2 regions of the Gorillibacterium terrae genome follow, and region 2 is predicted to be linked to the other one. Evidence: riboswitches for the same ligand, from Rfam matches in the RefSeq annotation. Region 2 holds a riboswitch; the other holds the start of a gene.
What was found. A riboswitch is a leader RNA that binds a small molecule or an ion and turns the genes downstream of it on or off. The one in region 2 is predicted to bind cyclic di-AMP.

Region 1 (7,097 bases), on a different contig from region 2:
CTTGACCCTACGCCCGCCAAGAAGCAAATGCGAGGTGATTTAAGTATGGAATCCGTCCAAGCCTATATCATGGAGTTTGTCCGGGAGGACCATCCCCGACTGCGGACCATTCGCGAAGAAGAACAGCGCCGCAACGATATCCAGCCGAGTATCGGCCCGGAGGTGGGCCGGCTCCTCGGTCTGTTGATCCGGCTCACCGGAGCGACACGAGTCCTGGAGTTGGGCACCTGCCTCGGGTATTCCACCGTCTGGTTGGCCGAAGCCTTGAAAGAGACCGGTGGCCATGCAATATCCATCGAATGGAACGAGAAGCTGTACAAGACAACCTTGGCCAACCTGGCTGCCGCCGGTCTGGCCGATTGCGCCGACGTCCGGCTGGCGGATGCCCGGGAGGCGGTCCGAACGCTGTCCGGTCCATTCGATCTGATTCTGCAGGATGCCGACAAGCGCCTGTACCCGGAGCTGCTGGAGGACTGCATCCGTTTGCTTCGTCCCGGAGGGCTGCTGATCGCCGATGACGCCTTGTTCAAGCCGATGGGCATAGCGGCGCCATTCAGCGATCCGGTGGATGCCTACAACCGGCGGGTGTTCCAAGATCCCCGCCTGTACACCACCCTGCTGCCCATCGGCGATGGAGTCGCCGTCAGCCTGAAGCTTCAGGAGCGACGGCTCCAGGAGTAAGCGTGCCACCGCAGCAGGCCTGTCACCGCCACAGGCCTGTACGCAAAAAAGAGTCCTTCGCAGCAACGGCGCGAAGGACTCTTTCCCTGTTGTCGCCCGCCCGGACGGGGCGGAGCGAGCACGTTCCATTAATTCAGTTCATACGTGACCGTCACGAGCGCGGTCACGTCGACTTGCCCGGCCTGGACGCTGGTTCCGGCGGCGTCGGCAGTAGCGGCGGCAGCCTTCATGGCCCCTTCGTAGAACACCGGACGGCTTCCGGTATCCTGCTGGATAACCGTGGTGACCTGACCGAGGCTGCGCTTCGCAGCCTTGGCGATCGCCGAGGCCTTCACGCCCGCGTTCGCCATCGCTTTTTCCAGCGCCTGCGCTTCGAACGCCGCAGGGTCTTCCACCGAGAAGCTGGCGTTGCCGATGTTGTTCGCTCCGGCATTGGAGACATCGTCGAGCAGCGCGCCGACCTTATCCAGATCGCGGTAAGCCACCTTCAAGGTATGGGTCGCGTTGTAGCCCTTGACCTGCTGGCCTTCCTTTTCGCTGTAGCTGTAATTCGGCTGGACCGTGAACTGGACCGTCTGGATGTCCTTGTCGGCGATTTTCCATTGATCCTTAAGCACCGCCGTCACCTTCTTCATCTTGGCCGCATTCGCCTGCTGTGCCGCCTGCGCCGTGGCCGCCGTCGTGTCGACGCCGATGGTCAGATAGACAATGTCCGGCTTCACGGACAGCTCACCGTTCCCCGTTACCTGAATCACGTTCTTCTGCGCCTCCTCTGCGTGCGCCTTCTCAGGGGCCTTAAGCGCCCCGCTCAGTCCCATGCCGCCCAGAATCAAACTGCTGGCCAGGAGCGCCGCTCCCACCGTTTTTGCCCAACCCTTCATCTCATTCATCCTCCTCAAGTAAGGGATTCTATCGAATCGTACCCTCTAGACGAGAAATTCTGGAAAAGGTTGCAGGGCGGCGAAGCCTATGAAAAAGATTTTACCCAATCCTTGAACCCGAGAATCGATCAACTAGGTTTGCCCGGCAATCGCCATTGTCCAACCCCATAATCCGGGCCACTGCCGGTTTGTTTAGCCTTAGCTTCCCCTGTTCGGTAACCAAATGGAAATCGTCGGCACCCATTTCCTTGATGGAGAACGGCCCGTTGATGGAGTGTATTCCATTGGTCCTCCGATCTATTCGAGGAATCAAGCGCTTCAGGAATTCATGGACGGAGATCACCTACGCGCTCAAAACCGGTATTCGCTCGGATAGCCGTAGCCCCGGGGCTCTTCCCCGCGAAGCCGGTTCCACAACAGCGACACCGCCCAGCCGAAGCCGAGCATCAGGAAGGCATACAGCGGATAAGCGTACCGCGCCACCGGGATGAAGGCGAGCTGGATGACCGTGAGCAGCAGCAGACCGGCCGCCAGGAACCGCAGCGGGCGGCTGCGGAAGCTGAGGAGCGCGAGCCAGCCGACCCAGGCGAAGATCAGATGAAACACCGTGAACAGATCGGCGAGCGGACCGGGCAGCGTCAGACGCGGCGTCTTAAACAGCACCATGAATTTGCCGACGGTAAACCAGCGAATCCACAGCCACGGATCGTCCTTCAGGCCCTGCTTCAGCCGCTCCAGCCCTTCCTTGAATTGATCGCCCTTCTGCGCCTCGTTCCAATCGATCGTCCCCTTGAAATACGGGTCGGTGCCCGCAAGGAAGGGATTGCCCATGCCTCCCTTGGCGGTCAGCACGAATTCATGCAGCGTGACGGCGTTGCGGAGCCACCACGGCAGCATGACGACGGCGAAGGCTGCGATAGCGGCCAGAATTTCCCGGGTATACAAGCGCCGGTCGCGAACCCAGAGGAACACGTACGGAATGACAGCAAGCGGCAGCACCTGGGGCCGGATCAGCACGGTCAGGGCGACCAGCGCGCCCGCGACGACATGGTCGCGCGGACGATTCTCTTCCACGACCAGCCACTGGGCGTACAGCATGCCGAGGAATGCCGTCAGGAACAGCGTCTCCGTCGTAATGAGCTGCGGCGACCAGATATACGTCGGGTAAAAGGCCGCGACGGCGGCGGCGACGAGCCCGGCCCGCCGGCTCCACAGCCGGGTGCCGAGAGCATAGAACAGGAAGACGGCCCCTGCTCCGACGGCGCACTGCAGATAGCGGACGGTATTCTCGACCGCGTTTAGACGGTCCGTTCCGACGATCCCTGCCACGGCCGCCACAAACAGCGGGTAGCCGGGCGTTACCCGGGCGTTGGGCTCGTCTTCGTTATAGGCATATACTCCCTTGTCCACCAGGCGGACGGCCTGCTCCAAATAATTCTTCTCATCATGCGACAGCTTGCCGCCGTCCGTCGTCACGGCGTAAGCCAGCCGCAGGGCGAAGGCGGCCGCGATCAGCAGGATGAGAGCGATTCGATAGCGTCTAGTTCTCAAGGAAATCGGTTCCTTTCGCAGAAGAGTCAGCTTCTCCATTTGATTACAGAATAGCATGTCCGTATGCGAGTCGGCCAGCCTTTGCCCGATCCTTCGGGTGTCCGTAGGCAGGCATGCCAAAAAGGCACCCTGTCCCGTAGGGGGGATGGGGTGCCCGTGTGTCGAGGCTTGGCAGGAAGCGGCATTAACCGGCGTTAGACGCCCGTCACGCCCTGCAGCAGGTACGTGACTTCGCCGCTGCGCGAGTAGATGACCGACTTGGCGCCGAGGCAGCGATAGATCGGACGGGGGATGCTGTTCTGGGAGATGACGTAGACCGGCCCCTCGGTCCAGGTGCTGCACAGCTTCAGGTAGCGGCAGGTCAGGTTCAGGCTGTCCTCGAACAGCACGACCATGCGCGGCGGATCGCCGGCCACGGCTGCGAGGTCCGTCACCTTGGTGTCCACCTGAACAAAATCCTGTACGCCCAGCTTCGCCAGGCGCTCCTTCTGATCGGGGTGGTTGATCAGGACGGCGAAGGGGATTTTCTTATACTTCAGCATGCGGATGAATTGCTCCCCGGCGGGGCCAGGCGCGGAGACGATCACCCGTCTCGCCGCGTCGGGGCCTTCCTCCCGCTCGGCGGAGCTTCCCTCTGTCCGGCCGGCTTCCCGGCCGTCCCGGTTCGCTGCGGTTGTGGCAGTCGCTTGACTCATGGCTGGATTCCTCCCGGTTGATCCGAACCGGCGCGCGGGCGCCGGTTCGGATCGAATTGAACGTGTTCGTACAGCACCGGCAGCCTTTTATGCACAACAAAAAAGAAGCCGGGGAAAGAGACTCTTTCCCGCGGCTTCTCCTTATCAAGTCCCTGGACGGGACGATCGGATCGGCGTGCGCGTTCAAACAAGCCCCTCTCGAGACGCTTGCGAGGTTAGCTGTCGGATTCGGACGTGAGAGTCGCCCTACCGCCGGTATTCACCGGCGGATTCACCCCTGCGGCGCATGCGCCGCCTCGGTTCCCCCGTTCCCTGTTCGGGATTCAGCGTGTGTCGTAATCACGAAACGTATCATACTCCCGCCGGGCTTTCCTGTAAAGCCCGGCCTCAAGGGGCTTAAGCCCTCTCCGGGGAATGCGGGGGTTGAAAAACGCTTTCTTCCCGTCCGCTCTTCGCCGGGCTGGCGCTAGGTCGGCAGCGCTCCGTTTTGCGTCGTTTGCGCCCGCTTATCTGACGAGCTGGCCGCGCGTGACGCCGAGCTGGTTGGTCGCCTTCAGGGTTTTCCAGACCTGCGTGCCGGGAATCGTCCCGGCGAGCGCCTGCCGGTACAAGCCGAGCACCTCGCGCACCTTCTCTGGCGTCTCCTCCAGGAACTCGACCCGGAAGCGGCGGACGCCGAGCGCGCGGAACTGCGGCAGATACTCCGCTCCGGACTGCTCGATGGCGTTGTAGACGGTGTTGCGGCAGCCTTCGTCCACCCGGACGGGATGCGACATGCCGATCCGGTCGCGCAGCGAAGCGCGGTGGCTCTCGCACGGCCGTCCGCAGTTGGTGTAATCCGTGCCCTCGCTCATGAAGGTGCAGTAGACGCAGTGCTCGGTATGGTACATCGGCAGATGCTGATGAAGCACCAGCTCCGTGCGCGAAGCGTCGGTCCGCTCCAGGAGGTCCAGCATCTGCTGGATGTTCAGGTCATAGGAAGGCGTAATGCGGCTGAGGCCCGCCTCCAGGAACAGCGCCGCCGTCTTGTGATTGGCGACGTTGAGCGAAAAGTCACCGATCAGCTCGGGGTGAGCCGCACCGGGATGAAGCTGCCGCTCGCGCATAAAGTAGTACAAAGCGCCGGTGTTGCGCACGAGCACCGCATCCGGCCGAAGCCGGAGGATGTGCTGGAAGAAGCCGGTCTCGCCGGGCATGTGAATGCGCGGCGTCGCGAGCGCGATCCGGGCGCCCGCCGCCCGCACGGCTTCCACCGCCGCCGGGAATTGCTTGATGAATTCGAAGTCGGCGTACAGGAACTCCGCTTCGGCGGCCAGAGCGGCGTGCACCTGCTCCAGCGTGCGGCAGAGCACCGTCAGCTCGGGCTTAGGCGCGGCGGTTTGTGCCAGGCCAGCCGTTTCGTTCGCCGCCGGTTGCCGGAGAGCTTGCTCCGGGCGGAAGTCATCTTCGGCGCAGGACGCGAGCACCTCGGCTTGGCTGCGCAGCGTGTAGACGGGCGGCTGCTCGCGCGCGGCCGTCAAGACTTCGACTGCTTCGCGGCGGATGCGGTTCAGCTCGCGGACCGGCACGATCAGCTCGTCCGTCAGGACGGCATCGAGCTCCGCCAGCTCGAACAGGGTGCCGCCGAGACGGCCGAACTGCTCGGCGAGCACCGCCTCGTCGAGCGGACGCTTCAGCGCCTGCTCCAGCAGCGCTTCGGACTCGGCCTGTACGGTCGTGCCTGTGGCCAGATCGGTCCACCAGGTCTTGAGCGGCGCTCCCAGCACAGCCAGCGCCTTGACCTTAACCGGGAAGGTCCGATAGGGCTTATCGGTCTCGAAGGTCTGGCGCAGCCGCTTGTCGAGCTGCGGATCGTTGGTCTTCCAGACGCGATCGCCGACATGAATCCGGCCGAGGGCGACGTCATTCCGGCCCGGAACGATCTCGATCAAGCCTCCGGGCGCTTCGCCCTCCAGCTTGACGCCCTTGCGGCGCAGGTCGTAGACCCGCCCGCCCTCTTCCTTCTGCGTCGGGTCGCCGGCGTCGAAGACGATGCCGTCGCCGCGCTTCAGCGGCGCTTCCAGCTCGCAGAGGACGGCGTCCCTGAGCACTTCCTTGACGCGGCCGAGGTACACCCCGCGGCTCTTCGGGAACGTGCCCTCGACCAGCGTTTTGTTGTTCGTCCCCTTCAGGAAGCCGTAGGTGAAGCCGCGCGAGAAGCTCTGCTGCAGCTCGCGCAGCTCTTCGGCCGACGGCGCGGCGTCCTCTCCGGCAAAATGGCGGTCGATGGCCGCCCGATACTTGGCGGTCACGTTGGCCACGTACTCGGGGCTCTTCATCCGCCCCTCGATCTTGAAGGACGTCACGCCCGCTTCAATCAGCTCCGGCACAAGCTCGATCGCCGCCAGGTCCTTCGGCGACAGCAGGTAGGTGATGTCGCCCATCGGTTGATGCACGCCGTCGACCATGAGGTCGTAGGGGAGGCGGCAGGCCTGGGCGCATTCGCCGCGGTTGGCCGAGCGTCCGCCCCACATCTCCGAGGTCAGGCACTGACCGGAATACGAGACGCAGATGGCCCCGTGGACGAAAATTTCCATCGGCTGCTTGGCGTGCTCGCCGATCGTGCGAATCTGCTTCAGGTTGTTCTCGCGCCCGAGCACAACCCGCTCGATGTTGTACGGCTTCGTGAACTCCACCGCCTCCGGCGAGGTGATCGTCATCTGGGTCGAGCCGTGAATGGGGAAATCCGGCGAAATCTCGCGGATCAGCCGCACGAGGCCGAGGTCCTGCACGATGACGGCGTCCACGCCCGCTTCGACGCAGGCGCGGATCAGGCCGCGCGCCTCATCCAATTCGTTCTCAAAGATCAATATGTTGACGGTAAGAAATCCCTTCACCCCGTAACGGTGCAGGAACGCCATGATCTCCGGCAGCTCCTCGGCGCGAAAATTGTTCGCACGCGCCCGGGCGTTGAATTTCTCCACTCCGAAATAGACCGCGTCCGCCCCGTTCGCCACTGCCGCCCGCAGACAATCCCAGTCTCCGGCGGGGGACAGCAGCTCGATATCCTCCTTGCGTATGGTTCCCATGCTTCCTCCTGTCGGCGCCGGTCTTCGTCGAACGGCGCCATATCCTTCTAGTCTACCGGAAATGCCGGGCTTTTTCCATCCGGACGGTGAAGGGAATCACATCCTGCGCCCGGCTGCCTTATTCGGCAAAAGTCCCCGGAGCATCCTCGGTTTCTCCGCAGGTCTAGCCCGGTTCCCTTCCAAAAAACAACGATGCCGTTCGAAGCAAAATGTGAGATAAT
Region 2 (7,097 bases):
GAGGCCTCGGAGGAGCGGGTTCGCTGGCGGACCTCGAAGGGACAGGAGCTGTTCGCGTACCTCCTTCATTACCGGAAACAGCAGGTATCGAAGGAGCGCTTGATCGAACTGCTTTGGCCCGAGTCCGATCCCAAGAAAGCCTCGGCCCACCTGTACACGACGATCTATCAGGTGAGGCGAAGCCTGAAGCAGGCTCAGGTGCCGGCGGAAATTCGCAGCGTGAGCCGGGGGGATGGGTATATGCTGGTGCTTAACGGGATCGAGGTCGATGCGGAAGCCTGGGAGAGCGACATCCAGCGGTTGGGCCCGATCGACGAATCCAACTGGGCGGCGGCGGTTCAACTGCTCAACCGGTACGAAGGAGACTATCTGGGCACGAGCGGCTATCTGTGGGCCGAGAACGAACGGCAGCGGCTGCTCGCCCTATGGCTCGGCAAGGCCCTTCTCGTTGGAGCCTTTTTGGTTCACAACCGCAAACTCCTGCAGGCCGCCGTGGTGTACCGGCGGGTGCTGGAGCTCCAGCCCTTTTCCGAGGAGGGGCATCTGGGCATGCTTCGCACCTACGCCAGTATGGGAGAACGCTCGCTGGTCATCAGCCACTACCGGGATTGGGCCGACCTGATGAAGGAAGAGCTGGGCATTGCGCCGGACGGCAAGATCGCCAGGTGGTATGACGCCTGGATTCATAGTAAAGTATAGGCAAACGGCTGAACGGTTGCGGGAGGAGGATGCCCATGTGGAAAAAGTTTGCGTATCTGCTCGTCATCGCGGGTCTTATCCTCATGATCTGGCCGAAGGCAAGGGAATGGGCGGATGACTACCGGCAGCATCAATTGCTGGAAGAGGCGAGAGCGGCGATGGCGGATGCGGAAGATCCGCCATCGCGGGAAGCCGATTATGAGCAGTTGTCCCAATTGTTCGCTCAGGGGGCGGGAGAGGAAGGCAGCCCGGCGCCCTCTGCCGAGCCCGACCCTACGCCTGCGAAAGCGAAAGCAATCAAGGGGGCGATCGCCATTCTCCGCATTCCCAAGATCGAGCTCGAGCTTCCGGTACTGGAAGGGGCGACCAAGGCCAATATGAAGGTGGGGGCGGCTCATATGAGCGAGACCTCTCCCTTCGGCGAGATCGGCAATGCCGCCATCGCGGCCCATCGGGCCTTTACGAAGGGCCGGCTGTTCAACCGGCTGAACGAGTTGGAGGTCGGGGATGCCCTGGAGCTGGAGCGAAAGGGACAGGCCGAGGAATACCGGGTCTTCCGGGTGGTGCGGGTGCTGCCGACCGATTTGTCGGTGCTGGAAGGCAACGGCAAGGATCGCATCATCACCCTGATCACCTGCGATCCGATGGATACGGCCACGCACCGGATCATTGTTCAGGCGAAGCCTGCCCCGTAGGGGAGGTTCTGAGTAAGGGCAAGACTGAACAAATTCTGAACATTTTCGCCGCAACGCTGCATAAAAAAAACCGTCGGCGCTGCCGCCGACGGCTCTTCATGGCTTCCATTTCTCATAAACCCCATATCGGACCATCTCGTGATGGATCTCCGCCGGAAGGATTCCGGGAAGCTCATCCGGCTGTACCCACTTCCAATCCGTGTGCTCTTCGGACAACCGAACTTCACCGCCCTGGTGAAAAGCTTCGTATGTCAGTAGCACCAACTGCCGCTCGGGACCGGTGAAAAAAGTCGTCGCGTACAGCAACTCGCCTATGGTGACGGTCAAGCCGGTTTCTTCCTCGATCTCCCGGCGGAGCCCTTCCACCAGGGTCTCGCCGAATTCCAGCTTGCCGCCGGGCCATTCCCACGTTCCGGCTCCGACTTCGTCCTTGGGGGTTCTTTGGACGACCAAGAGCCCTTTCGGGGAGCGTATGATTCCTTTCATGGCTACGACAATCTGCCGCCGCTGCGTCATGGCCCGCCTCCTTGAATCTTCTGTCTTTCGGTTTCGCCTCCGCAGGATAACAGAAATTGGCCGTTCTGTAAAACCGTCATAACCGTGGCTTCTTCCGCAGAGAAAAGCTTGGTTGCAGAGAAATAAAGTGTTGATTTCGTCAATCGAGTATGGTATTCTATAAGAGTTGACGCGGGGTGGAGCAGCCCGGTAGCTCGTCGGGCTCATAACCCGAAGGCCGCAGGTTCAAATCCTGCCCCCGCAATTGAATCGCAGCCCTTCGCTTCGGCGGAGGGCTGTTTGCTTTTATGTGGCCTTATGGCCGGACAACAAGCGTGCAACGTTTAAGGAACCCTGCCTAAAGCCATGGGCGGGGACAAAAAAATCGAAAGAAGGATTGCCGGGTCTTGTGAATCCGGTTACAATAGAAATGCGCTTAATTTCCGGCAACGGCCGGAATGCGGGGGAACCAAGTCTTTGGGGCGAATTGCCGATTACCGGCATAGGGAACCATCCATCCCGAGCCCGTCAGCTAACCTCGTCAGCAGTAGATGGGTCCATACTCCTAATCGAGACCGCATGCGAAAAGACCCTCTTATGAAGGGTCTTTTTCTGTTTGCATCGGCCCTTCTGGCTGAGTTACGGCTGTCTCTTCGTTGTCCCTTAACGCCATTCCATGCGGGAAAGGAGGCCGGAACGGATCGGAGATCCACGCAGGCGCAGCAGGCGCATCACGCCCACGTGAGGAGGAACGATCCATGGCGAAAGCCGATTACATGCTTCGGTTGGACAAGCTTCGCAAGTATTTGCCGGAGGAGGAAATTCGCAAGCTGGCTCCGGTGGCGGACCGTTATGCGTTTCGAGCGAATGCCTATTACCTGAACTTGATCGATTGGGAGAACCCGGCGGACCCAATCCGCCGGTTGGTGGTTCCGAATGAGGGCGAGCTGGCGGAATACGGCTGCCTCGACGCATCCGGCGAGGAGGCGAACTACGTCGTACCCGGTTGCCAGCACAAGTACGGGGCGACCGCCTTGCTCGTCGTGTCCGAGACCTGCTCCGCCTATTGCCGGTACTGCTTCCGCAAGCGGCTGTTCCAGCGGAACGGACAGGAAGCGGAGACCCATCCGGAGCCGGGGCTTGCCTATATCGCCGAACATCCCGAGATCAGCAATGTCCTGCTGACCGGCGGCGACAGCCTGATGCTGTCCTCGGAAAGGCTGCTTCAGATTCTGGATAAACTGGCGGACATCCCTCATGTGCGCATCATCCGTCTGGGCTCCAAGCTGCCGGTGTTTCAGCCGATGCGCATCTATGAGGACGAGGAGCTGCTGAACGGAATCCGCCGGTACAGCACGCCCAGCCGGCGCATTTACCTGATGGCGCATGTCGATCATCCCCGCGAGCTGACGGCCGAAGCGATTCGCGCTTTCCGGGCGATGCAGGAGGCTGGCGCCGTTGTGATGAACCAGACGCCGATTCTGCGCGGCATCAACGACGACGCAGCGGTGCTGGGCGAGCTGCTGGACCGCCTGTCCTGGGAAGGAATCGCCCCTTATTATTTCTTCATTAACCGGCCGGTCGCCGGCAACCGGGATTTCGTCGTCCCGCTGGAGCGGGCGTACCGCCTGACCGAGGAGGCCAAGGCGAGAACGTCTGGCCTGGGCAAACGGGTGAGGCTGGTCATGAGCCATGCCTCCGGCAAGATCGAAATCCTGGCCATCGAGCACGGCAAGGCGTTCTTGAAATATCACCAGTCCCGTGACGGCCATTACGGCAAGCTGATGCTGCTCCATTGCCCGCCGGAGGCCGCCTGGTTCGACGAACTTCCGGGATCGGAGGACCATTGGGCTCCGGGCGGAAGGGACGATTTGGTTGAATCTCAGGAAGCGGAAATGGACATTTGAGTTAAGTCACGGGAAGAGCTATACCTGCAAACCGGCGAGGGATGAGAACACCAAAATATCTTTATCATAAAGAGATATGGACTTATGACGCTGTAAATGACACCATGACAGTAACTAATACTTTACAGCGAAATAATTAATGGAGGGATTAAACAGCTTGAAAATAAAAGTCGAGAAACTAAATGAATTTTGTGAAAACTCAACAGTGAGTTTTTCAACAGAATACGGAAATGCCACAGCTAATTGGGATGGTGACTTACCCGAAGAAGGAAAGGAATATTTTGCTGAAATCGAAATCGGTGAGACATTTGTATTAGGAACTAACTTGAAGCTATGTGACGAAAATAAATTCTCTATTGGGATGGAAAAGGAGTCTGTATTTCTTACTGGTTTTTTAGAATCAGTGGAAAAAGATGGATATGCAGTCTTACGAGTGGGAGATTCTATCGTCTCCATAGAAATTATGGATGCGATACCTCCTGAAAGTTTTGTCATGGTTATCTCAAATGAAGTGACTTTATTTGATGTAAAATATTAGTATTTAATATTATTAGACCTTGATAGGCTTCGTGCCTTTCAAGGTTCTCTTTTTTGGACGGGGTGGGTGACGAATAAACCCATCATTCAACCAATAACACATCTAACTCATGTAATACCCGTATAAAGATTTCTTGAAGACGTTTGTAGGTACGATAAGGCTTGAATTGTTAACCTAAATAGCGCTATACCGATACAAAAACCAGGTTGATTATGGTCAGATTCCACTATGATTGACCTGTTTTTTATTAGCTTCGTTTTCTGCGGGTTTTTCAAAATTCATCGCATCCGAACATTACCCTAACTCGATTTAGACGCTAAGAAGGCAATCCATCGAAAAGTCATTGCAACTAATCGGAGGGATAGCCCGACTTTTATAGTGTCAGGAAGCAACAAAACTTTTTTCAACGGGAAGGTCAAGTGTAAAGGCTAGCCACCGACAGACTCATTCCTATAATACAAGTGGTAAATCCGTCAAAAGTTTTGCCAGTGGGGGAACTATGAACAACGTACAACTTTCTGTAGATAAGATAGCTGTTCAGTATCAAATGTAACGGTAGATTTCTACAACCGAATAGCATTGTCATTCCGAGATTGATTCGTCATCCGTCATAAAGGATATGAATATCATTGGAATTTGGGCATGGGAGATGCTTACTTGTACTTGCGGTATCAGACTTGTTATTAGAAGAAGTCAAGGGAGTACACACTTTAAACGAATCCTGACTATTTGAATAAGTTTCACCGACTGCTAGATACCCTTTATGCTCACACACAGGAGGTTTACTTCTCTCGATGTAAGTTAATGACATATGACTTTCCGTATGCCATTGATTAAGAATGGATGGAAAGGTGTAACACCAGAGGGGATGGCCAAAAATACAAGTTCGAGGGAATACATTGAACCTGAAACTGGAATGAGAGTAAGATTTGACCCCGGCAAACCTGGGGCAAATGGATTTGAAGGAAAGGACCATTGTCACATATACAATCGTGATGGGTCTACGAAAGCAGATTATTCTCTTGATGTTAACAGCAATCCTGTTGCTAAAGGCTCAAGAGCATCTCACATCTTGCCATATTAGGAGGTGTTAATATTAAACCAATTGAATTTTTGATTACATACGACTTGCATGACAGCATTATTGAGAATATTGAATATCTTCCCTATGAGAAAAAAGTTAGAATTGAATTGGAGTTCTGTCTGTGGAAGCAAGTTTATTACAATGAATCTGAACCTGAAATGCAGAAAGGTTTATTAATCTTCACGGGTGTTGACTCGTTTCAAATCGACCCTCCGTCGTTTATGAGTGACAGTAATGAAATTCTTGAAGTAAAAATTCAGGATGAAAGTGGTATTGTCGAAATTATTGTTACGGACAACGGTGATGTTGGGAAGATCGATATTGTGGCTTTTGATGTTTTCTGGGAAGTTGCTAGCTAAAGTAGATTGCTGTATTTCTAAAGTACAGCCTGCGAAGACAAGAACACCCCCCGCTAAACTGAGCGGAGGGCGTTCTTTTCAGTTCGAACTAGGGCGTGTCTGAAACCTCATTTTCACGAAAAGTTTTTGAAGATGGTGGTGGTTTAAAGTTAATTGCGGTGGTGATAGAATACTGCAATACCATCCTGGAAGTAGATACCACGGAGAAATCATCAGGAAAAACAGGTACACAACGTTATGATACGCAAGGCAATTTAATAGGATGCGGTGAACTTATGGAGCTACATCAAAAAATTGAGCAAATATTCCTAGAAATGAATTTAAAAAGGTATTCCTAAATGGTAATTCACTGATGCGCCATAACGAAATATATTGCAAGATAAGCTTTATAAAGGGTTTTAGTTCATATGTTATTGAATTTGCCAATAGTTATGATGAAGCGGTTAATAATGTGTTTGAGGATGGAGATATTTATCCCGTTTCACTAGGTGAAAATGAACTGCTTAATAAATTACGCCATGATATAAAAATATATTATCTTAATGATTAGATTCAATAGGAACCTTGAATGGCTAAATGACTTTACTTCTACGGTTATTTCCAAGATTGAACACAACTGAACAATACCCCCTTAATTCTATGGGAAGCCAAAAAGTTGCACTTCTTTATTTGAGAAAGTAGGGGAGATAAAAATGCTGGAATCTGGTTTGCATGATATTCTGCAAAATTTTGATTTTACGGACAGTATTGTCACGGAAGTGAAGTGGGCCGATAATCTCATCGATTTGATTGTGAATGTTGATTATTATTGGGATTTGCAAGAAGGGAGGGATACTACCAGAGTATTAAAGCTTGTCTTCAAAGAATGCATAAGAGCAGATTTTCAACTTAACACAGAACTTCCTTTACTCAGTAACAAGGTTAACATCGACAGTCTCTTTACGATTGTTCTTATTAAAGAACTGTCAGAGCAAGAGACAATCACGGATAAACAAATCAGGGTGGGCATTTTTACCGCAGATTATTCAAAACCATGGTTGTCGGTAGTATGTACGAATGTAATTTTAGAGGAATAGCACTATCTTTGAACGTGTTTAACATCGTACCTGTACACCCGCAAAGACAAGAACGCCCCCCGCTAAACCGAGCGGAGGGCGTTCTTTGTAAGGCAGTCGTGTTTCGAAAGGTGATGGAAAGACGTTGATAAGTCAGACAATCCTGTAAGGCCTTCCTTAAAGGCCAGCTTTACAAACCCCGCCTACAGCGGAACCCGCTGCATGACCTTTTGCCGGAAGAAGACCCAATCGCGGTAGCCGATCT

Region 1: another riboswitch for cyclic di-AMP. It lies ahead of ACSEXS_RS21880 (hypothetical protein); the one in region 2 lies ahead of ACSEXS_RS15950 (KamA family radical SAM protein).

What each region holds. Positions count from the first base shown of each region.
Region 1 covers NZ_JBPPGI010000010.1:21,393-28,489, forward strand. Annotated here, with positions in the region: gene ACSEXS_RS21865 (O-methyltransferase) at 46-681, shown strand; gene ACSEXS_RS21870 (SIMPL domain-containing protein) at 810-1,562, opposite strand; gene ACSEXS_RS21875 (ArnT family glycosyltransferase) at 1,914-3,113, opposite strand; gene ACSEXS_RS21880 (hypothetical protein) at 3,308-3,808, opposite strand; cyclic di-AMP (ydaO/yuaA leader) riboswitch at 3,997-4,147, opposite strand; gene ACSEXS_RS21885 (U32 family peptidase) at 4,315-6,876, opposite strand.
Region 2 covers NZ_JBPPGI010000004.1:187,473-194,569, forward strand. Annotated here, with positions in the region: gene ACSEXS_RS15930 (response regulator) at 1-699, shown strand, start outside; gene ACSEXS_RS15935 (class D sortase) at 735-1,394, shown strand; gene ACSEXS_RS15940 (NUDIX hydrolase) at 1,491-1,910, opposite strand; tRNA gene ACSEXS_RS15945 (tRNA-Met) at 2,081-2,154, shown strand; cyclic di-AMP (ydaO/yuaA leader) riboswitch at 2,313-2,451, shown strand; gene ACSEXS_RS15950 (KamA family radical SAM protein) at 2,648-3,796, shown strand; gene ACSEXS_RS15955 (hypothetical protein) at 3,954-4,334, shown strand; gene ACSEXS_RS15960 (hypothetical protein) at 5,463-5,777, shown strand; gene ACSEXS_RS15965 (hypothetical protein) at 5,873-6,115, shown strand; gene ACSEXS_RS15970 (hypothetical protein) at 6,470-6,853, shown strand; gene ACSEXS_RS15975 (histidinol-phosphatase) at 7,036-7,097, opposite strand, start outside.